Regions from separate parts of the Streptomyces sp. NPDC054783 genome, predicted to be linked through region 2. Evidence: riboswitches for the same ligand, from Rfam matches in the RefSeq annotation. Region 2 holds a riboswitch; the other holds the start of a gene.
What was found. Region 2 has a riboswitch for glycine ahead of gcvT (glycine cleavage system aminomethyltransferase GcvT). Riboswitches for the same ligand answer to the same signal wherever they lie in the genome.
Positions count from the first base shown of each region.

Region 1: another riboswitch for glycine. It lies ahead of gcvP (aminomethyl-transferring glycine dehydrogenase); the one in region 2 lies ahead of gcvT (glycine cleavage system aminomethyltransferase GcvT).

Region 1 covers NZ_JBSHAY010000073.1:649-12,288, forward strand. The annotation lists partial or broken gene modB (molybdate ABC transporter permease subunit) at 1-154, shown strand, start outside; gene ACWGJ5_RS45790 (ABC transporter ATP-binding protein) at 151-1,374, shown strand; gene ACWGJ5_RS45795 (TOBE domain-containing protein) at 1,403-1,822, shown strand; gene gcvP (aminomethyl-transferring glycine dehydrogenase) at 1,875-4,760, opposite strand; glycine riboswitch at 4,937-5,031, opposite strand; gene ACWGJ5_RS45805 (PRC-barrel domain-containing protein) at 5,151-5,522, shown strand; gene ACWGJ5_RS45810 (DNA polymerase IV) at 5,444-6,859, opposite strand; gene ACWGJ5_RS45815 (MerR family transcriptional regulator) at 6,916-7,599, opposite strand; gene ACWGJ5_RS45820 (bifunctional nuclease family protein) at 7,828-8,301, opposite strand; gene ftsR (transcriptional regulator FtsR) at 8,387-9,127, opposite strand; gene ACWGJ5_RS45830 (FHA domain-containing protein) at 9,171-9,998, opposite strand; gene ACWGJ5_RS45835 (DUF881 domain-containing protein) at 10,189-11,082, opposite strand; gene ACWGJ5_RS45840 (small basic family protein) at 11,088-11,420, opposite strand; gene ACWGJ5_RS45845 (DUF881 domain-containing protein) at 11,417-11,640, opposite strand, start outside.
Region 2 covers NZ_JBSHAY010000002.1:443,759-455,398, forward strand. The annotation lists gene ACWGJ5_RS06255 (metallophosphoesterase) at 1-2,228, opposite strand, end outside; gene ACWGJ5_RS06260 (transposase) at 2,529-2,969, opposite strand; gene ACWGJ5_RS06265 (hypothetical protein) at 2,966-3,115, opposite strand; gene ACWGJ5_RS06270 (L-serine ammonia-lyase) at 3,529-4,896, opposite strand; gene glyA (serine hydroxymethyltransferase) at 5,001-6,269, opposite strand; gene gcvH (glycine cleavage system protein GcvH) at 6,284-6,661, opposite strand; gene gcvT (glycine cleavage system aminomethyltransferase GcvT) at 6,770-7,897, opposite strand; glycine riboswitch at 7,942-8,054, opposite strand; glycine riboswitch at 8,055-8,152, opposite strand; gene ACWGJ5_RS06290 (AAA family ATPase) at 8,331-8,975, shown strand; gene ACWGJ5_RS06295 (enhanced serine sensitivity protein SseB) at 9,042-9,833, shown strand; gene ACWGJ5_RS06300 (enhanced serine sensitivity protein SseB C-terminal domain-containing protein) at 10,008-10,826, shown strand; gene ACWGJ5_RS06305 (ABC transporter permease) at 11,096-11,640, shown strand, end outside.

The sequences.
Region 1 (11,640 bases), on a different contig from region 2:
CAATTTCCCCGGCCGCACCCAGACCATGCCGCTCGCGGTCTACCTGGCCCTCCAGAACGACCCCGACGCCGCGATCTCCCTCAGCCTGGTCCTGCTGGCGGTGTCGATCGCGGTGCTGGCGGGGTTGCGGGACCGTTGGATGACGACATCATGACGAACACCCGCCCCACCAAGGGACAACCCGCAGCCGCCGACGGCGCTCAGCCCCCGCAGGGGCCACCCGCACCCGACGACGAGAGCTGCTGCACGGGTGGTGCGGGTCGGCACCCGAAGCCGGCCGAAGGCCGGCACCCCACCAAGCATCCGCGCCCGCACCCGCACCCGCACCCCAACACGGACGGCCTGGACGCCCACCTCGTCATCGACCGCTCCACATTCCGCCTGGACATAAGCCTCACCGCCGCCCCCGGAGACGTCCTCGCCCTCCTGGGGCCCAACGGCGCCGGCAAGACCACCGCCCTGCGCGCCCTCGCCGGCCTCACCCCTCTCACCGACGGCCACCTCCGCCTGGACGGCGCCTCGCTGGAGCACACTGCCCCGGAGTCCCGCCCGGTGGGCGTCGTCTTCCAGGACTACCTGCTCTTCCCCCACCTCTCCGCCCTGGACAACGTCGCCTTCGGCCCCCGCTGCCAGGGCGCGTCCAAGGCCGAGGCCCGGGCCCAGGCCGCCACGTGGCTGGACCGCATGGGCCTCGCCGCCCACGCGGGCGCAAAGCCGCGCCGCCTGTCCGGCGGGCAGGCCCAGCGCGTGGCTCTCGCCCGCGCCCTGGCCACCCGTCCGAGGCTGCTGCTCCTGGACGAGCCGCTGGCCGCCCTGGACGCCCGTACCCGCCTGGAGATCCGCGCCCAACTGCGCCGCCACCTGGCCGAGTTCGAGGCGGTCGCCGTCCTGGTCACGCACGACCCGCTGGACGCCATGGTGCTCGCGGACCGGCTGGTCGTCATCGAGCACGGCCAAATCGTCCAGGAGGGCGGCCCCGCCGACATCGCTCGCCATCCGCGCACCGACTACATCGCCCAGCTCGTCGGCCTCAACCTCTACCGCGGCCAGGCGGGCGGACACACGGTACGACTCGAGGCGGGCCCGGCGATCACGACCACCGAGGTGCTGTCAGGTCCGGCCTTCGTGGCGTTCCCGCCGTCCGCCGTCACCCTGTTCCGGGACCGGCCCACCGGCGCCAGCGCCCGTAACCTCTGGAGCTGCGAGGTGGCCGGCCTGGAGACGCACGGCGACCAGATCCGTGCCGACCTCACCGGCGAGCTCCCCCTCGCCGCCGACCTCACCACGGTCGCCGCAGCCGAGCTCGACCTGCATCCGGGCGCCGCTGTCTGGGCGACGGTCAAAGCGACGCAGACGCACGCATACCCGGCCTGACCGGACGGGCGCTCTACCGTGAGTGCCCATGACCCTGAGCATCCGCAACCAGCTCCCCGGCACCGTCACCGAGGTCCAGTCGGGCGAGGCCATGGCCACCGTAAAACTCCGTCTGGACGGCGGCCAGCACCTCATGGCCGCCATCACCAAGGAGTCCGCCGAGGACCTCTCCCTCACCCCCGGCTCGCCCGTCCGCGCGCTGGTGAAGTCGACCGAGGTCTCCCTGGCCACCCATCGGGTGGAGGGCCTGTCGATCCGCAACCAACTCCCCGGCGCGGTCGTCGGCCTGACCACCGGCGCCGTCATGGCCTCCGTGAAGATCTCCGTCGACGGCGGTGAACTGACCGCGGCGATCACCAAGGACGCGGTCGCCGACCTGGGCCTCTTCGTAGGCTCCGACGTCATCGCTCTGATCAAGGCGACCGAGGTGTCCCTGGCGACGGCATGACACGCCGAGGGCCCCGCCCGGAAACCGGACGGGGCCCTGCGGCACCACCTGATCAGTCCTCGTACGCGTCCAGTGGCGGGCAGGAGCACACCAGGTTGCGGTCGCCGAAGGCCTGGTCGATACGGCGCACCGGCGGCCAGTACTTGTCGGCGGCCGAGACACCGGCCGGGAAGACGGCCTCCTCGCGGCTGTAGGCGTGTGTCCACTCACCGCCGAGCGCGGCGGAGGTGTGGGGGGCGCCCTGCAGCGGGTTGTCCTCCGCCGGCCACTCACCGGCGCCGACCTTCTCGATCTCCGCGCGGATGGCGATCATCGCGTCGCAGAACCGGTCCAGCTCGGTGAGGTCCTCCGACTCGGTCGGCTCGATCATCAGCGTGCCGGCCACCGGGAAGGACATGGTCGGCGCGTGGAAGCCGTAGTCGATGAGCCGCTTGGCCACGTCGTCCACGCTGACGCCGGTCGCCTTGGTCAGCGGGCGAAGGTCGATGATGCACTCGTGCGCGACCAGGTTGCCGGGGCCGGTGTAGAGCACCGGGTAGTGCGGCTCCAGGCGCTTGGCGATGTAGTTCGCGGAGAGCACGGCCACCTGAGTGGCCCGCTTCAGGCCCTCGCCGCCCATGAGGCGGACGTAAGCCCAGGAGATGGGCAGGATGCCCGCGGAACCCCAGGGAGCGGCCGAGATCGGGCCGACTCCCGTCTCCGGGCCGGCGGCCGGCTGCATCGGGTGGTTCGGCAGGTACGGCGCCAGGTGCGAGCGGACCGCGACCGGACCGACGCCGGGGCCGCCGCCACCGTGCGGGATGCAGAAGGTCTTGTGCAGGTTCAGGTGCGAGACGTCGCCGCCGAAGTGGCCCGGCTTGGCCAGGCCGACCAGGGCGTTCAGGTTCGCGCCGTCGACGTACACCTGGCCGCCGGCCTCGTGGACCTGGGCGCAGATGTCGGCGACGTGCTCCTCGAACACGCCGTGCGTGGAAGGGTAGGTGATCATCAGCACCGCCAGCTCGTCGCGGTACTGCTCGATCTTGGCGCGCAGGTCCTCGACGTCGATCTCGCCGTCCTCGGCGGTCTTGACGACGACGACCTTCATTCCGGCCATCACGGCGCTGGCCGCGTTGGTGCCGTGCGCGGAGGACGGGATCAGGCAGACGGTGCGCTGCTCGTCGCCGTTGGCTCGGTGGTAGCCGCGGACGGCGAGCAGACCGGCCAGCTCGCCCTGGGAGCCGGCGTTCGGCTGCAGGGAGACCTTGTCGTAGCCGGTGACCTCGGCGAGACGTTCCTCCAGCTCGCGGATGAGCGTGAGGTAGCCCTCGGCCTGCTCGGCGGGGGCGAAGGGGTGCAGCTGGCCGAACTCGGGCCAGGTGACCGGCTCCATCTCGGTGGTCGCGTTGAGCTTCATGGTGCAGGAGCCCAGCGGGATCATGCCGCGGTCGAGCGCGTAGTCGCGGTCGGCGAGCTTGCGCAGGTAACGCAGCATCGCCGTCTCGGAGCGGTGCTGGTGGAAGACCGGGTGGGTCAGGTAGACGTCGGTGCGCTGCAGCGCCTCGGGCAGGGTGTCCTCGGCCGTGGCGTCCAGTGCCTCGACGTCGCCCTTGACACCGAAGGCGGACCAGACCGCCTCCAGCTGGGCCCGCCCGGTGGTCTCGTCGCAGGCCACGGAGACGTGGTCGGCGTCGACCAGGTGGAGGTTGACCCCGTTCTCCCGGGCTGCGGCGACGACCTCGGCGGCCTTGCCGGGTACGCGCGCGGTGAGGGTGTCGAAGTAGGCGCCGTGGACGATCTCGACACCGCCGGCCTTCAGGCCCTCGGCGAGGATGGTGGCGTAGCGGTGCGTGCGCCGGGCGATGGTCTGCAGGCCCTCGGGGCCGTGGTAGACGGCGTACATGCCGGCCATCACGGCGAGCAGCACCTGCGCGGTGCAGATGTTGCTGGTGGCCTTCTCCCGGCGGATGTGCTGCTCACGGGTCTGCAGCGCGAGCCGGTAGGCCTTGTTGCCGTCCGCGTCGACGGAGACGCCCACGAGCCGGCCGGGCAGGCTGCGCGCGAACTTCTCGTGCACCGCCATGTATCCGGCGTGCGGGCCACCGAAGCCCATCGGCACACCGAAGCGCTGGGTGGTGCCGACTGCGATGTCCGCGCCGAGCTCTCCCGGCGAGGTCAGCAGGGTCAGGGCGAGCAGGTCGGCGGCGACGGTGACGAGCGCGCCGAGCTGGTGCGCCTGGTCGATGACCGGCTTGATGTCGCGTACGGCACCGGAGGCGCCCGGGTACTGGATCAGCACGCCGTTGATCTCACGCGCGGCTATGTCGGCGGGAATGCCGTCGCTGAGGTCGGCGACGACCACCTCGGCACCGGTCGGCTCGGCGCGGGTCTCGATGACGGCGATCGTCTGCGGCAGCACGTCCGCGTCGACCAGGAACAGGCCCTTCTTGTTCTTGCCCATGCGCCGGGACAGCGCCATCGCCTCGGCGGCCGCGGTGCCCTCGTCCAGCAGGGAGGCGCCGGAGGTGGGCAGCCCGGTGAGCTCGGCGACCGTCGTCTGGAAGTTCAGCAGGGCCTCCAGGCGGCCCTGGGAGATCTCCGGCTGGTACGGGGTGTAGGCCGTGTACCAGGCCGGGTTCTCCATGACGTTGCGCAGGATGACGGGCGGGGTGAAGGTGCCGTAGTACCCGAGCCCGATCATGGAGTCGAGGACCTGGTTGCGGTCGGCGAGCGAGCGCAGCTCGGCGAGCACCTCCGCCTCGGTGCGGGCGCCCGGCAGGTCGAGGGCGTCGGCGTTCTTGATCACGTCCGGGACCGCCGCGGCGGTCAGCTCGTCCAGCGATCCGTAGCCGACCTGCGCGAGCATCTTGGCCCGCGCCTCCTGGTCGGGCCCGATGTGGCGCTGCTCGAACGGGATGCCCGCTTCGAGCTCCGAGAGCGGAATACGATGGGCGGTCATTGCGGAGGCCTCCTGGTCTGACGCGACCTTCGAAGGGCACCACGGCGTGGGTGCCCCGACGGCCTCCCCCTCTGTCATCTCAACCTGAGAGCTTCACCGGACGCCCTGCGGGACGCCGGCTTTCACCGTCGGTGAGAGCGGAAGCCGTCGACACCCGCTCTGCTTTCCAGAGTGACCTCGTCCGTGCGGTACGTGAGCCTGAGAGATTCCGGGGAGGATTTGCTCCTTCGGCGCCTCCGAAGTGGTCGGAGGACTCTCCCGCACGGGGTCAGCAGCCGCTGTCAGCCTACCAGCGGGGTCAACGCCCGAGCCCTCGAGTGGCCACCTCCCTGAATGTGCTCTTTCGTAGTGCTTACGGATGTATTGCGACCACGTGGAGGGAGAGGGACCGTGCAGACCGACATCGATCCGCGCAACCTGATCGGCCGCAAGGCGTTCGACCGCACCGGCACCAAGATCGGGACCATCGACGAGGTGTACCTCGACGACGCGACCGGCGTGCCCGAGTGGGCGGCCATACGCACCGGCCTGTTCTCCCGCGACGCCTTCGTCCCTCTGGAGCCGAGCGAACTGATCGAGGGCTCCCTCCACGTCCCCTTCGACCGCGCCCTGATCAAGGACGCCCCGGACTTCGGTGTGGGCCGTCATCTGTCACCCGAACAGGAACTCCAGCTCTACCACCACTACGGCCTGGACGTGGCCTCACGCCCCTCGGCCCCGGACCACGACTTCGGCAAGCTGGCGGGGTCGGAGGAAACCTGATCGGAGGCCTCCGCAACCAACGGCAACGGATCGGCCGACTCCAGCGCAGGATCACCGACAAAGAACGTCCGCACCCTCCCAGGAGGGGACTGCGGCGTCTCGAACCGCACGGTGACCCGCCCCAGCCCACTCCCCTGCACCCACCCGTGTCCGTACTCCGCATGTCTTACGTCCTGTCCCGCGCGCCAGTGCCTCTCGACCGGCTCGGGCTGCTCCACGACGACCTCGGCCCCGGCCTCCTCCGGCGTCTCCGCCGCCCGCACGGGCATGGCCTGCGCGAACAGGTCCTCCTGGGTGTAGTCGGCGAGCCCGGAGACGCCCACGCCCAGCAGCCGTACCCCACCCGTGGTGTCCACGGAGTCCAGCAGCCGCGCGGCCGCCTCGCGCACGACCGCCGGATCGTCCGTGGGCCCTCTGAGCGTCTCGGAGCGGGTCAGGGTCGAGAAGTCGTACCTGCGCACCTTCAGTACGATCGTCCGCCCCGACAGCCCGGCCCCGCGCAGCCGTCCCACGCACCGGTCGGCGAGCCGCTGCACCTCCAGACCGATCCGCAGCCGGTCGTGGATGTCCACGTCGTAGGTGTCCTCCACCGACACCGACTTCGCCTCACGCTCGGCCACCACGGGCCGCTCGTCATGGGCCAGGGCCATGGCGTGGAGCGCGTGCCCGTGCGCCTTGCCGAGCAGCCGGACCAGCTCGTCCTCGCCCGCTTCGGCCAGTTCCCCGACCGTCGTGATACCCGCCCGGCGCAGATGGTCCCCGGTGGCCGGCCCGACCCCCGGCAGGGTCCGCACCGGCATCGGCCCCAGCAGCGCCCGCTCGGACCCCGGCTCGATGAGCACCAGGCCGTCCGGCTTCGCCTGCTCCGAGGCGATCTTGGCGAGCATCTTGGAGGCGGCGAGCCCCACCGATCCCGTCAGCCCGGTGACCGCCCGTATGTCCGCGCGCAGCTCGATTCCGGCCCGCCGCGCCGATTCCTCGTCCCGGGCCGTCCCGCCGGCCTCCAGGTCCACGAACGCCTCGTCCAGGCTGAGCGGCTCCACCAGCGGCGACAGCTCCCGCAGCAGCGCCATCACCTGCTCGCTGATCGCCCGGTACACGGTGAAGCGCGGCACCAGATACGCGGCGTTGGGTGCCAGCCGACGCGCCTGGGCCATGGGCATCGCCGAGTGCACCCCGAAGACCCGTGCCTCGTACGACGCGGTGGCCACCACCCCGCGCGGTCCGAGCCCGCCCACGACCACGGCCTTCCCGCGCAGACTCGGCTTGGATGCCTGCTCCACCGAGGCGTAGAAGGCATCCATGTCGAGATGCAGGATCGTGGGCGCGTTTCTCACACCTCCGATGCTGCACCACGGCACTGACAATGCCCCGCCGCGGAGCGGGACCGGTGTCAGACCGCCCGGTTGCGGCGCCGCGCCAGCTCGTCCGCGGGGTTGTGCCCGACGAGGGTCTCGCCGGTGTCGATGCGCTCGCCGTGCAGCTGGGAGAGCGCGCTTTCCACGTCCCGCCACACCACGCCGACGGCGATCCCGAAGATGCCCTGACCGCCCTGGAGCAGGGCGTGGACCTCGTCCGGCGAGGTGCATTCGTAGACCGTGGCGCCATCGCTCATCAGGGTCAACCGCTCCAGGTCGCGGAAACCGCGTTCCCTGAGGTGCTGCACGGCCGTGCGGATGTTCTGCAGCGAAACCCCGGTGTCCAGGAACCGCTTGACGATCTTCAGGACGACGACGTCACGAAAGCTGTACAGCCGCTGCGTGCCCGACCCGTACGCGGGCCGCACACTCGGCTCGACCAGGCCGGTGCGCGCCCAGTAGTCCAGCTGCCGGTAGGTGATGCCGGCAGCCGCGCAGGCCGTCGGCCCGCGATAACCGATCTGTTCCGATGCCATGGACGCCGCCCCTCCGCCGTTCGGCACCACCGTCGGCCGCTGCGGAGCGTGATCGACCGCGCTGCTCGGTTGGGGGTACCCCCTGTTCGAACGCAGCTGAGAGCCCGGGGGAGGGTACGGACCGCTCTCCCCGAACCCGCGTCCGGGGGCACCCCCAGCCGTACCGTCGCCGCTGGTTCTCACGCCGACCTCCGTCCTTGACCTGCCTTCACGACGGTAGGCAGTCACCAGGGGTGCGTCAACGATCGCCACACTCGGCACGCCGAGTGATAATCACCCTAGGAGTGGTTTCCCGTGCCCCACCGCGGGGAAAGGCTAGCCGAATGCTTCGGGGGGAGGCCGTAGGACGCTCTCATTGGCCGGTGGCACATGCCCGAGCACCGGGCTGCGAAGCCTACCGGGCGTCCGCCTTCACTGGCTGCTGGTGCCGAAGTCCTCGGGCGAGATCTGGTCGAGGAACTCGCGGAACTTCTCCACCTCGTCCTCCTGCTCGTCCGGAATGGCGATGCCGGCGTCGTCCAGCACCGCGTCACTGCCGTAGATCGGCGTTCCGGTGCGCAGGGCCAGCGCTATGGCGTCGGAGGGACGGGCGCTGACCTCGACGCCACTGGCGAAGACCAGCTCCGCGTAGAAGACACCTTCGCGCAGATCGGTGATGCGTACTTCGGTCAGCTCCTGGCCGACGGCCTCCAGCACGTCCTTGAACAGGTCGTGCGTCAGCGGCCTGGCGGGGGCCATGCCCTGCTGGGCGAAGGCGATCGCCGTCGCCTCCCCCGGCCCGATCCAGATGGGGAGGTAACGGTCGCCTCCCACTTCGCGCAGGAGCACGATCGGTTGGTTGGAGGGCATTTCGACCCGGACACCTACGACATCGAGCTCGTTCACACAGCAACCCTAGGCCGTGCCCGGGACGTTTGGGTAGTCGGGCCGGGAACAGGTGCCCGATCCGGCCGCCCGCGGCCCCCGGCGTTCACGGCAGCCGCACCCCGAGAGCGGTCTTCACCAGTGCCGCGTGCAGCTTGACCGTGAGCGCGGCCAGCTCCTTCGTACGGGCCTCGGCATGGGCCCTGGTCTGCGGGTTGCGGTGGCGTTTGAGCGGGGCCACCACCTGGTCGACCAGTCCGGCCTCGCGGTCGGCGGCCGCCTTCATCACCCGAAGGTGGCGTGGCTCGATCCCGAAACGGCCCAGTTCGGCGACGAGCGCGGCCACGGTGACCGCCTCGGCGTCGTACGCCCCGTCCTCCAGGGGAGCGATGAGCCCGTACGACTCCCACTCCTTCAGGACGCCCTCGTCGATCTCCGCAGCGGCCAGCAGCTCGGCCCTGCCGACCCGGGCCACCGTGGGCACCGCGACCACCGGCCCCGGAACGTCCTCGGCGGTGCGCTGACGGCCCACGACGGGCAGCTGGACCGCCTCGCCCCGCTCCATGGCGTCGAGGTGCTCGCGGATCACCTTGAGCGGCAGATAGTGGTCCCGCTGCATCCTCAGCACATGCGCCAGGCGCTCGACATCCCCGGCGCTGAACTTGCGGTACCCCGAGGGGGTCCGCTGCGGCTCGATGAGCCCCTCCGCCTCCAGGAAACGGATCTTGGAGATGGTGACTTCGGGGAATTCGTCGCGCAGCACGGTCAGCACCGTGCCGATGCTCATCAGCCGACTGTCCCTGGCGGCGGTACCGCTTCCGGCACCGCCGCTCGGTGTTTGAAGCATGGACCTTCCCTGGGGTCCCCCCGGACGCCGGTCCGGGGGCGGGTCAGATGCCCTGCCGGCTCGCGTAGAACACCAACCGGTACTTGCCGATCTGCACCTCGTCACCGTTCGACAGAGCGACCTGGTCGATCCGCTCACGGTTGACGTACGTGCCGTTGAGACTGCCCACGTCGGCCACGGTGAACGAGCCGTCCGCGGAGCGCCGGAACTCCACGTGCCGGCGTGAGACCGTGACGTCGTCCAGGAAGATGTCGCTCTGTGGGTGACGGCCGGCCGTGGTCAGGTCGCTGTCCAGCAGGAAGCGGCTGCCCGAGTTCGGCCCCCGGCGCACCACCAGCAGCGCGGAGCCCATCGGCAGCGCGTCCACCGCGGCCTGCGCCTCGGGCGACAGCATCGGCATCTGCGTCTGGCCGGTGACCTCGGCGTCGTAGGCCTCGAGACCGGAGATCGAGATCGTGGACGTCGTCTCGGAGGCACGCTCCGGCGCCACTCCGGGACGCAGCGGCGCGCCACAGTTCGAACAGAAGCGGGCGTTCTCCGCGTTGCGGTTACCGCACCTCGTACACACCAGGACCGACATGGACGGATCCTCCTGCGGCTGCCCCGCCGGGGCGTTGGAAGCGTACGGACCGGGGGCGAACCCTCCACCCGCAGCTGAGGTTGACGGTTGGCCGAAACCTATGCCGCCGGACTGGGCAGGGTCAACCGACGCCCCGCCCTGACCTCCGGAAATGTCACCGCCCGGACCAGCGACCTGGTCCCTGAACAGCGGGCGCTGGCCCTCCGCGTCAGGCTGTGCGCGGTGACGAGCGGTCGCGTTGTCGCTGCCCTCTCGCGCGCTCTTGCGGAACAACTTCGCAAACAACTTCACGGGCGATTCCCCTTGACCGAAACAGACCCGCCCGTGGGGCAGGACGAACCCTGATTGCCTACACCGGCCGAGCCGGACATTCTCACAACGTCCGTATCCACCAGACAGTTTCCACCACGCACCACCCCTTCGGTGCGCCGACCCCCCGCAACCTCATGCCCCTGCCTGACGTCCCCCATGCACCACCGGTTCACTGGGAGGACGACCGAGCGTAGTCAGGCCGCTTCGCCTGCCGCAAGGCGTCCACGACGATCTTGTCCGACTGCTGGACCGTCACCGTGGCCTGCTCCTTCTCCAGTGTCTGCACCACACCCCCGGGGATGTTCAGCGCCGGCTCCAGGTCCTGCGGCTTGCCGATGACCTTGAAACGATAGGGGGCGTTGATCTTGTTCCCGTCGACGCCGACGCCGTTGCCGGAGTCCGTGAAGTAGGTGCCCGCGACCACCCGGACCCCGTTCACCTGGATCGCCTCCGCACCGGCCGCGCGCAGCTCCTGGATCGCGTCGAGCAGCATGTCCGCCTTGACCGTCCCCTTCGTGTCCTCGATCGTCATCGTGATGCCGGGACCCTGCGCCGCCACGGTGCCCGCCAGAATGCCGAGTTGCCTCTCCTTCTCGGCCGTCTGCTTGCGGGCCTCCGCCGCCTGGTCGGAGCTGCTCTGCAGTTCCTGGCGCTGCTTTTCGAGTCCCTGCTTCTCGTCCTCAAGACGCTGCGTACGCGAATCCAGTTCATCGAGGATGCGAACAAGATCCTCCTGGCGTGCGCCGCGCAGCGCGCTGTCGCTGTCGCTGTTGGACGCCACCTGCACCGCCAGGCCGAAGCCGAGGCCGAACAGCAGCAGGGCGACGATGAGTTGGGCCCGGGTCACCCGCGGCGGCCACAGCCCCTTCACCAGCCGCTGCCGACCGGTCAGCGGCGCTTCCGCCTGCTGCTCCGGCTGCTCAGGCCGCTCCTGCTGCTCCGGCGCCGGCTCCGGTGCCCGCGCGGGCACCTCCTCGGGCAGTTCCTTGCGCAGCCTGTTCTCCGGCTTGTCCGGCTTCTGCGGGGTGCCCGGCTGCTCGTTCCGCTCGTTCTGCTCGCTCATCGGTGTCACGCCCGGAACACGTGCCGCCGGATCGCCGCGGCGTTGGAGAAGATCCGGATGCCGAGGACGACCACGACGCCCGTGGACAGCTGCGCGCCCACGCCCAACTTGTCGCCGAGGAACACGATCAACGCGGCGACGACCACGTTCGACAGGAACGACACGACGAAGACCTTGTCGTCGAAGATCCCGTCGAGCATGGCCCGCAGACCGCCGAACACGGCGTCCAGCGCCGCGACGACGGCGATCGGCAGATAAGGCTCGACGACCGCCGGAACCTCGGGCCGGACCAACAGGCCGGCCACGACTCCCACGACGAGGCCCAGTACGGCGATCACGATGTGCCCTTCTCAGTCTTCTCGGTGCTCGGCTGTGCTGTGCGTACGATCACACTCGGTGCGGCGGGCAACCGCAGGTCGCCCGCTGTGGAGATGGTGGCGCGGATGCCGAAGTTCTGCTCCAGGGCGTGCAGATACAGGCCGTCCGCGCTGTTGCGGAAATCGGTGTTCAACCGTTCCCCGTCCCCCACCGCCAGCACCGTGTACGGCGGCACCAGCG
Region 2 (11,640 bases):
TTGAAGGTCTCGCTAACCTTCTGCAACAAGGACCGGTCACTTCGACGCAGGGCCGCAGCATGCCGAATTATCTGGGAATTTCCGATTGGATCACGAAGGATCCAATCGCGAAATCCCACAGAATCCATTGCTCCTTGGGCAGCAAGAAGGGATAGGAGCGAAGGATGTCTGAATCTTATGCTGCCCCTGTTTTCGCTGAGCACGCGCCTGGAGACGAAGGAGTCAAGTACCGATCCGGGAGGCTCGGACCACCCTAGGCTCTGGAAGTAGGTGAACAAGAATCCTTCAGCATCGACCCGGTTGATCGCCTGCGTGTTCTCTCTGATTAGCTTTTCAGCCAACGCTGACAGAATATGCTGCCGGTCTCGGTAATCCATTTGGAAACGAAGATCCTCGGCGATGTCTCCTCGCCCCAATAGCATTCCTACGTAAGCTTCGAGCACGGCTGTATCGTTCGTTCCGGCACTCCATGTTTGATCGTTTGCGATGATGGACACCAAGGCGGCCATCATTCCAGGCGTTCTCGGTAGCTTCTCTCGATCAAGCAACGCAAGAACCGACTTCATGACGTCCTCGGGGTTCTCGGGTGCAACAAGTTCGATCAGACCTCGAAGCTCTCGCCTGCCAAAATTTCCGAGGTATCTCGTCAGAGCGGTATCTGAGAGTTGAGAGAGAGCACGCGTAATTTCAGGCTCGTCTGAACGCCGGCATCCCAAAAAGAGCTTGCTCTGCTGGCCTTGCCTGATGAGTTCCAGGAGCCGTGCCAGGGACTTAGGTCGGCTTAGGTCTATGTTGTCGACGGCGAGCGCAAGTCGTGGAACCAGATCCTTTGGAGACGCTGGAATCCCAGCTAGTGCGAGTTTTTTCCGGATTTCCGCAACAATACCTGATTGCCCAGATCCAACCGCTCTATGGTCTATCAAAATCGGTGCAAGCTGGTTGTCCATGGCGTAAGCTTCATAGGTCAGCCACTGAAGCGCGCTCGTGAGGCCGCTGGACTCTTCCCCTACGATAAGGAAGAAATTCGTGCCCGCGAAGTCCGACCGAATGTCTGCACGCTCAAGCTCGATCCCGTTTTTGAGGTCTTTGGCGGAAATATACTGGTCTACGGGTAGGGGGAGGAAAACAGGGGGAACTAGCAGCTCGCTCATTGTGCGGTTGTCGATGTCAGGGCTGGTGAGCATGCTTTTCTCTCGTACGGACTCAACAAGTGCCTCTGCGGCTAGGTCTGCAGGGGCGAACCGGCTTTCAGGGAGTTCCGACTTGTCGACTACCGGTTCGAAGCTGATCCGGACGATTCCGTTTGGTGCCACGTTCGAGGCGGCATCGAAGTCATCGCGGGAATCCCAGTAGCTGCGCACAGATATCGTCCCGTCCATTCTCTGTGCATCTATGTCAAGGATCGAGAAAGAGTTGAGGTAATCCCGCGAGTGGTACATGGAGCCTGAGGCGCTGTGGATCATCGTTCCCAAGGCCGCATGGACCGCTTGGGGATCGTCAACGTGTATGTGACCAGTACAGAGTAGGTGGAAGTTCTTGGTCAGCTCACGTTTCACGTCCATTTGATCGAACACTGCCAACCAGTTAATCGGGTGATGCATGACTGCGATGCGGAAATCGGCTCCGCTCACGGCTTGGGCGGCTTCGGATACTTGCCGATCGCCTACCAGTAGGTGAGTCAGATCCCCATCATTGGGAGCTCCTGTTGCCCTCCAGGCAGACGTGAGGGACGCGGCTCCGACTGTCACGTCCCCGACCAAGAAATTGTGAACTGTAACAAGCGGCGAAATTCGGGAGATACTACATCCATCGTAGTACCGTTCCTGGAACTCTAGCCATGGCCCCAGGCGCTCAATATGTTTTGTCAGGGAGTCTCTATCGTCAAGGAGTGCATTGACTGCATCACGACTTGTGAGAAGACTTTGCAGTCCCTGCTCCGAGAATCGGTCGATCTTTGATATGTCAACGTCGTGATTCCCTGGAGCTAGGATAATCCGATCCCTCGGAACGCCCGTGACCTCTTCTATGGGGGCCAAAAGGTGTTGCTCGGCGAACTGATACTGATCCGCGTGCGCGCTGAAAGCCAAGTCTCCACTAAAAACTACGACATCGACAGGTCGATCCTCGCATTGTTTCCCGAGGTCTCGCAGGAATGCAGAAATTACCCTGTTTTGGTCCGCCTCCCAAGTTGAGCGTATATGTAGATCGCTCAAGTGCAGTAGACGCATGGCTGCCTCCCCGCGTAAGGCCCAATTCGTCGGCTCGGCGTGGTGTATTCACACGCCCAAATGGTTGGGTGGAAGGAGTCCTCACTGGAGATACACTATTTTACGCCTGAGCGCCCCTGCCTGCGCGTTCGGCCGAGGCCGTACCGACCTCACCTCCGGGAAGCGGTCCCACCTCGCCCGTCACGTGATCTCTTAGTGGTCGACGCCGTAAATCCTTCGAGGGTTGATCATGCTGTCGGCGCGGCGAGGATTCTTCGTGTCGGCCGGCGGTGTGCTGGTCGAGCCTGGCCAGCAGGTCGTCTAGGTCGGAGGTGGTGAACTTCCACTGGAACGGCTGTGCCGTGGCGTTGTAGCGGTCTTCGAAGGCTCGGAGCCGGTCCCCGACCTGGGCGAGGTCGGTGAAGTGGGCGAGACGACCTTGCGTTGCACGACGGAGAAGTAGATCTCCACTTGGTTCAACCAGGAGGCGTGCATCGGGGTGTGGACCATCGCCGCGTTCGGGAACGCGGCCGACAGCCGGTCGGCGGCCTTCTGCCCGCGGTGGGAGGAGCGGTTGTCGACGATCCAGCACACGCGTTTCGCGCTGGCGTAGGGCTCTTGGGTCATGACCTGGGCGACCAGGTTCATGAACGGGTCGACGCCGGTCTGGGCTCGGTGCGGCCGGACACCCGTGCGGCGTGGACGTCGTAGGCGGCCAGGTAGGCAGGCCACTGCGCCGCCGCGGCTGTAGGTGTTGCTCACACGCGCATGGCACGGGCCTGGCCGGGGGCGAGGGTGGGGTGGCAGCGGCAGCGGGCCTGGATGGAAGTCCATTCGTCCGCGCTGATGACGTACTCGTCCTCGCCCAGCGTCCGGTCCTGCCAGGTGCGGGCGTACAGGTCCAGCACACGGGCGGCCTTCAGCCGGAAGCCGGGGTAGCACCAGGACCGCGCACGCTGTCCAAAGCGAGGCGTTGCCCGCCTGGCAGCCACGAGGTGTCGCGGTCCGGCACTCGAACGCTCCTGGAGCTACCGCTCTCTTGGAACGCTTTAACAAGGGATTAGGGCCTCCTGGGCGGTCCAACACGGGGTGACAACAGCGGGTCCCAGTGTCTCTGGACTTCTGGCTGTCTCAAGAGCGCGGGTGTCGGCAACGCCGCCCCGTGCCGACCGAAACGGCGTCGTTCGTCTGGGACGGGCCAGGGACTTTTCAGGGACTTTCACACCTGTCCCAGGGAGTTTCCAGGGACTTTCCGCAGCGTAAGCAGGGAAGGCCCCGACAGCGCCGAAAGACACGAACGCGCTGGTCAGGGCCCTCCCCCTCAGCACTCGATGATGTTCACCGCGAGCCCGCCCCGGGCCGTCTCCTTGTACTTCACGCTCATGTCCGCGCCGGTGTCCTTCATGGTCTTGATGACCTTGTCCAGGGACACCTTGTGGGAGCCGTCGCCGCGCATGGCCATCTTCGCCGCGGTGACCGCCTTGACCGCGGCCATGCCGTTGCGCTCGATGCACGGGATCTGGACCAGGCCGCCGACCGGGTCGCAGGTCAGGCCCAGGTTGTGCTCCATCCCGATCTCGGCGGCGTTCTCGACCTGCTCCGGGGAGCCGCCGAGGACCTCGGCAAGGGCGCCCGCGGCCATCGAGCAGGCGGAGCCGACCTCGCCCTGGCAGCCGACCTCGGCGCCGGAGATGGAGGCGTTCTCCTTGAAGAGCATGCCGATCGCGCCCGCGGCCAGCAGGAAGCGCACCACGCCGTCCTCGTCGGCGCCCGGCACGAAGTTCATGTAGTAGTGCAGAACCGCCGGGATGATGCCGGCCGCGCCGTTCGTGGGCGCGGTGACGACCCGGCCGCCCGCCGCGTTCTCCTCGTTCACGGCCATGGCGTAGAGCGTGATCCACTCCATGGCGTGGGCCGGTGCATCGCCCTCGGCGCGCAGCTGGCGGGCGGAGACGGACGCGCGGCGGCGCACCTTCAGGCCGCCGGGCAGGATGCCCTCGCGGGACATGCCGCGCTGGACGCACTCGCACATCACCCGCCAGATCTCCAGCAGGCCCGCGCGGATCTCCTCCTCGGTGCGCCAGGCCCGCTCGTTCTCCAGCATCAGCGAGGAGATCGACAGGCCGGTCTCCTTCGTCAGCCGCAGGAGCTCGTCGCCGGTGCGGAAGGAGTACTTCAGGACCGTGTCGTCCAGCTTGATCCGGTCCGCGCCGACCGCGTCCTCGTCCACGACGAAACCGCCGCCGACCGAGTAGTACGTCTTCGACAGCAGCTCCGCGCCGGAGGCGTCGTACGCCCACAGCGTCATGCCGTTGGCGTGGTACGGCAGGGCCTTGCGGCGGTGCAGCACGAGATCCTTGTCGAAGTCGAAGGCGATCTCGTGTTCGCCCAGGAGACCTATCCGGCCCTCGGCCTTGATCGCCTCCACGCGCGCGTCCGCCGTCTCCACGTCCACCGTGCGCGGCGAGTCGCCGGTCAGGCCGAGCAGGACGGCCTTCGGGGTGCCGTGGCCGTGCCCGGTCGCGCCCAGGGAGCCGTACAGCTCCGTCCGGACGGTCGCTGCCTTTTCCAGCAGCCCTTCGTTGCGCAGGCGGCGGGCGAACATCCGCGCCGCGCGCATCGGGCCGACCGTGTGGGAGCTGGACGGGCCGATGCCGATCGAGAACAGGTCGAAGACCGAGATGGCCACGGTCACTCCTCAAGACAGCAAAAACAGGGGGGTGGTGGGGCGCCCGCCAGGACCTTCCGGCACTGTCCTCACGAGTGCCCCACCGGGGATCTACTTGTCCGGGCCTACTTGTTCAGGCCCGGGTACAGCGGGTGCTTGTCGGCGAGCGCCGTCACGCGCGCCTTGAGCGCCTCCGCGTCGTAGGACGGCTTCAGCGCCTCGGCGATCACGTCCGCGACCTCGGCGAAGTCCTCGGCGGTGAAGCCGCGGGTCGCGAGGGCGGGCGTACCGATCCGCAGGCCCGACGTCACCATCGGGGGACGCGGGTCGTTCGGGACCGCGTTGCGGTTGACCGTGATGCCGACCTCGTGGAGGCGGTCCTCGGCCTGCTGGCCGTCCAGCTCGGACTCGCGCAGGTCGACGAGGATCAGATGCACGTCCGTACCGCCGGACAGGACGTTCACGCCGGCCTCGCGCGCGTCCGCCGCCGTCAGGCGCTCGGCGAGGATGCGGGCACCCTCCACGGTACGACGCTGGCGCTCCTTGAACTCCTCCGAGGCCGCGACCTTGAAGGAGACCGCCTTCGCCGCGATCACGTGCTCCAGGGGACCGCCCTGGAAGCCCGGGAAGACGGACGAGTTCAGCTTCTTCGCGAAGTCCTTGCTGCGCGCGAGGATGATGCCGCCGCGCGGACCGCCCAGCGTCTTGTGCGTGGTGGAGGTGACCACGTCGGCGTAGGGCACCGGGTTGGCGTGCAGACCGGCCGCGACCAGGCCCGCGAAGTGCGCCATGTCGACCCACAGGTAGGCCTCGACCTCGTCGGCGATCCGGCGGAAGGCGGCGAAGTCCAGCTCGCGCGGGTACGCCGACCAGCCCGCGATGATCACCTTCGGGCGGTGCTCCTTGGCGAGGCGCTCGACCTCGGCCATGTCGACCAGGCCGGTCCCGGCGTCCACGTGGTAGGCGACCACGTTGAACTGCTTGCCGGAGAAGTTCAGGCGCATGCCGTGGGTCAGGTGGCCGCCGTGCGCGAGGTCCAGACCGAGGATGGTGTCCCCGGGCTGGGCGAGGGCGAACAGGGCCGCCTGGTTGGCGGAGGCGCCGGAGTGGGGCTGGACGTTGGCGTACTCGGCGCCGAACAGCTCCTTGATCCGGTCGATGGCGATCTGCTCGGCGACGTCGACGTGCTCGCAGCCGCCGTAGTAGCGGCGGCCCGGGTAGCCCTCGGCGTACTTGTTGGTGAGGACGGAACCCTGCGCCTCCATCACCGCGAGCGGCGCGAAGTTCTCGGAGGCGATCATCTCCAGCGTGGACTGCTGGCGGCCGAGCTCGGCGTCGACCGCGGCGGCGATCTCCGGGTCCAGTTCGTGCAGGGACGTGTTCAGGACGGTCATACGGCTACGACTCCTCAGCCGGCGTTCTGGGCGGTGTACTCGTCGGCGGAGAGCAGGTCGGCCGGCTCCTCCGCGACGCGCACCTTGAACAGCCAGCCGCCCTCGAAGGGGGCCGAGTTGACCAGCGACGGGTCGTTGACGACGTCCTCGTTGATCTCGGTGACCTCACCGGTGACCGGCGAGTACAGGTCGGAGACCGACTTGGTGGACTCCAGCTCGCCGCAGGTCTCGCCCGCGGTCACCGTGGAGCCGACCTCGGGGAGCTGGGCGTAGACGACGTCGCCGAGCGCGTTGGCCGCGAACTCGGTGATGCCGACCGTCGACACGCCGTCCTCGGCGGCCGACAGCCACTCGTGCTCCTTGCTGTAGCGCAGCTGCTGGGGGTTGCTCATGGCCTGAATTCTCCTGTACGCGCGGGAGTGCTGTTGAAGGGGGGACTGCTGAGATCGCTGGTGAACAGCGGAACGTGCGCGGCGTCACACGGTGACCGCGTCCAGTGTCTACTTCTGGCGCTTGTAGAACGGCAGAGCCACGACCTCGTACGGCTCGTGACTGCCCCGGATGTCCACGCCGACGCCCTCGGTGCCCGGCGCCGCGTGCGCCGCGTCGACGTAGGCCATGGCGATCGGCTTGCCCAGGGTGGGGGAGGGGGCGCCGGAGGTGACCTCGCCGATCACCTCGCCGCCGGCGACGACGGCGTACCCGGCGCGCGGCACCCGGCGGCCCTCGGCGACCAGGCCGACCAGGACCCGCGGCGGGTTCTGCTCGGCTCGGGCGGCGGCCTCGGTGAGCGCCTGGCGCCCCACGAAGTCGCCCTCCTTCTCGAACTTCACCACCCGGCCGAGCCCGGCGTCGAAGGGGGTGAGCGAGGTGGTCAGCTCATGCCCGTACAGCGGCATGCCCGCCTCCAGGCGCAGGGTGTCCCGGCAGGACAGGCCGCAGGGGACCAGGCCGACGCCCTCGCCGGCCTTGGTCAGCGCCTGCCACAGCTCGACCGCGTGCTCGGGCCGCACGAACAGCTCGAAGCCGTCCTCGCCGGTGTATCCGGTGCGGGCGATCAGGGCCGGGACGCCGGCGACCGTGCCGGGCAGGCCGGCGTAGTACTTCAGGCCGTCGAGGTCGGCGTCGGTGAGGGACTTCAGGATGCCGGGGGACTCCGGGCCCTGGACGGCGATCAGCGCGTACGCGTCCCGGTCGTCGCGCACCTCGGCGTCGAAGCCGGCGGAACGCTCGGCGAGGGCGTCCAGCACCACCTGGGCGTTGGAGGCGTTGGCCACGACCATGTACTCGGTCTCGGCGAGCCGGTAGACGATCAGGTCGTCCAGGATGCCGCCGTCGGCCCGGCAGATCATGGTGTAGCGGGCGCGGCCCACGCCGACGGAGGCGATGTTGCCGACCAGGGCGTGGTTCAGGAACGCGGCCGCCCCGGCGCCGGTGACGGTGATCTCGCCCATGTGGGAGAGGTCGAACAGACCCGCCTTCGTCCGCACGGCGATGTGCTCGTCGCGCTCGGAGCCGTAGCGCAGCGGCATGTCCCAGCCGGCGAAGTCGGTCATCGTCGCACCGAGCGAGCGATGCAGGGCATCGAGCGCGGTGTGGCGCAGCTCGGAGGGTTCGGTACTGCTCATCGGTCGGTCGTCTCCCAGGGAAAGGCAGGACGGGCGAGGAACGTTCCTCCCCATCTGTCATCGGAACCTGAGAGGTTCGCCAGGACCGCCACAGGGACGATCACGGCTTGCACCTTGGGTGGAGCCACTGTCGCAGCGGCCCGCTTTTCAGATGTGCCTCGCCCGCGCGGTAACGGGGCCTGAGAGATTCAAGGGAGGGACTTGCTCCTTCGGCGTCCCAGCGAAGGCTGCTGGGAACTCTCCCGCGCGGATTCAAACGGCCGGTATGCAGTTGGCGGCCACATCATTGCACGCCGCACCCCCGCCCGTCAGGGCCGCATCTGTAACCGAGCTGTGGCAGGACGCGCACGAAACCAGCGGGCCCCGTGCATTACCTTCCCTTTACATTTGCTGGGCATGAATATTGCCAAGCCCATGGGGGAGGACGATCACGGTGAACAGGACCCCGTTGTACGCCACCGTCGCCACCGGCATTGCGGTACCGAGGCAACGCACCGCTGCGGACCAGAGCGTCCGCGACCTGCGCGACCGCACCGGCCGCGGCCCCGGCGCCCTGGCCTTCGGCCCCCGCGACCTGGTCGTGATGGCCGGCCTGCCCGGCAGCGGCAAGTCCACCCTGATGCGCCGCGCGGTCGCCGGCCGCCGCATCGACTCCCAGGACACCCGCGACCGCTTCGCGGCCCGCCTGCCCCGCGCCCTCCCGTACGCCCTCTACCGCCCCCTGGTCCGCCTCGCCCACTACGCCGGCCTGCGCCGCGCCCTGCGCACCGGCGAGGGCGTCGTCGTGCACGACTGCGGCACCCAGCCCTGGGTGCGTGCCTGGCTCGCCCGCGAGGCCCGCCGCCGTGGCGGCACCCTCCATCTGCTCCTGCTCGACGTCACCCCCGAGACCGCGCGAGAGGGCCAGCGCGAGCGCGGCCGGGGCGTCTCCGCCTACGCCTTCCGCCGCCACCGTCGTACGACCGCCCGGCTGCTCGCCGCGGTCGAGCGTGGCGAGCTGCCCGCGGGCTGCGGCGCGGCCGTGCTGCTGGACCGCCCGGCGGCGGACGGCCTGCGGCGGATCACATTCAGGAGGTGAGGCACGGTCACGGTCACCCGATAGCCTTCATGGTCACAGCAGTGGTTCCCAGCAGGCGGTAGGCAGATGGACTTCCCAGCGGACATTCCCGCGGACTTCCCGGCACAGGCGCACCCCCAGCCGCACGGCGGCTGGCCCGGCAACGAACTGGAGGAGGTGCTCTCGGCCTCCCTCGGCATACCCGCCGCGGCCGGCCGGATCATCGAGGTGCTGGGCCGGAGCCTGCTCTGGATCCCGCTGCCCAACGGCGGTGGCCCGGACAGCGTCGCCCTCGACCTGCCCGCGCTGGACATCGAGGGCCAGGCCTACGTCCCGGTGTTCAGCTCCGAGGAGCAGCTGCGCCAGGCGGCCGGCTCCCACATGGCTTACACCATCGCCCCCGCCGTGGAGTTCGCCCGCGGCCTGCCCCCGCAGGTCGGCCTCGCGGTCAACCCCGACGCGCTGGTCGGCATCCCGCTCCCGCCCGCGGCGGTGGCCGAGCTGTGCCGGGCCGGCCGTACCCCGCTGGACGGCCCGAACACCGGCGCCCGGGTCCGCCTCTTCGAGCCCGACTGGCAGGACGACCCGGTCGACTTCCTCTCCGCCGCGTCCGCCGAGTTCGCCGAGACCGGCGTGGTCCTCACCGCCCGCCGCTGCCTGGCCGCCGTAGAGACGGACGACCCGGTGATGTTCGTGGGCGTCGAGCTCTCCCAGTGGGAGGGCGACCTGCGCGCCCTGCCCCTGCAGGCCCTGGGCAGAGCCCTCGGCGAAGTCCCGGTCAAGTGGCCGGTCAACCTGGTCCTCATGGACGTGACGGACGACCCGGTGTCCGAATGGCTGAGGTCGAACGTCCGTCCCTTTTACCAGCACGGCCACTAGAAGCCGACGCAAGGGGCAACCTGAGGGGCGCGGGGCTGTGTCCGATATGCGGCTCCGCCGCGTGGGCGCGAGCAGCCGCACACAACCCGCACCCGTGCACGCACCCAGGGCCCCGGGCCAGTAGGCGCATAAGCTGTCTCCAAACACCGGGGCACAAAAAGAAGGGCACGACAGGTGAGCGCGAGCCACAGCGGCAGCGTCGGCGTGGAACACACGCTGCGCCAGGTCACCCCCGGCCGCTACGACGCCTACGAGGCCCTGCTCCGCGCCCTTGCCACCCCGTCGTCCGGCCAGATCTGGATGCTCCTGTGGCACGGCCAGGCCGGCTCCCCGGACGCCCAGTACGGGAACATGGAGGTCGACGGCTTCCAGTACGCCCCGTGCGTCACCTCCGCCCAGGAACTCTCGGCCAGCGGCTGGAACCGGTCGTACGAGGTCGTCGAGGGACTGGACGTGGCCCGCACCCTCTACCCCGACCACTACGGCCTCTGGCTCAACCCGCACGCCCCCGGCGGCGGCGTCGGCATCCCCTGGCTGGACCTGCGCCGCATCGCCACGGGTCTGGACCGCCAGCCCGCGGGCCCCCTCCGGCTGACCGAGCCCGGCATCGAGATCGCGCAGTTCTACGCCCTCCTCGCGCAGAACGCGCACCGCACCCCGGCCCTGCGCTCCCTGCGGCGCGTCTGGGTGCAGCCGGCGCTCGGCGCGCCGTACCTCGCCATCGGCCTGGACGTGTACGACACCTCCCCGGCCGCGGTCGACTCGGTGCGCGCGATGATGCAGCAGTCCGTCGGCGCGGTCCCGGAGGGCCTGCCGGTGTCGACGGTCGCCATGACCGACGACTACGACCCGGTCGTGATGTGGATGCGGGCCAACGCCCGGCCGTTCTACGACCGCGAAGCCCACGCGGCCCCGCCCCAGCCGCAACTCCAGGCCTCCCCCCAGGCCCCGGCCGCCGGCTACGGCTATCCACCGGTGCACGGCGGCTACTGACCTGGGCATATCGCCCGTAAAGACCTTCGCCGCACCCCTATGTCCCACCCGGCGCCGTCCGGTCGCCGCGATTTCCTGTCCGCATAACAGGAAACGCCAGCTTGCATCACGGTTGCGCATCCATTCCCCGTCAAGGCTGGCGGCTGATCGCGCCAGCGTTGAAGACTCCCCCTTCAAGGGGTTCGCCCCTGTGTACGACGGACTGTTTGATGCCGCTACCAGCGGCTAGTGCGGGCCGGCTACCGCCGGTTGAGAGGGGTCCCAGCCTAATGACGGCACCATTGCACGAGCCGACCGCGGAAGCGGCCCCGGGTGCGGCCGAGGAAGCGGCGGTCGCGGCCACCGACGCGAAGGCCGTCCAGGGCCGGTCCCTGGGACGGATCGCCTGGGAACGCCTCAAGCGGGACAGACTCGCCCTGTCGGGCGGCATAGTCGTGCTTCTCCTCATCGTGATCGCGCTGCTCGCGCCGGTGATCACGAACCTCGTGGGCCAGGACCCGGACCTGTACCACCAGAGCCTGATCGACCCGCTCTTCAGCACGCCCAAGGGATCCCTGGGCGGCATGAGCGGCGACCACCTGCTCGGTGTGGAGCCGGTCAACGGCCGCGACATCTTCGCCCGCATCCTCTACGGCGCCCGGATCTCGCTGCTCGTCGGCTTCCTGTCGGCCGTGGTGGCCGTCGTCCTGGGCACCGTCCTCGGTATCCTGGCGGGCTTCTTCGGCGGCTGGGTCGACTCGCTCATCAGCCGGATCATGGACGGCCTGCTCGCCTTCCCGCAGCTGCTGTTCATCATCGCGCTGGTCTCCGTCAT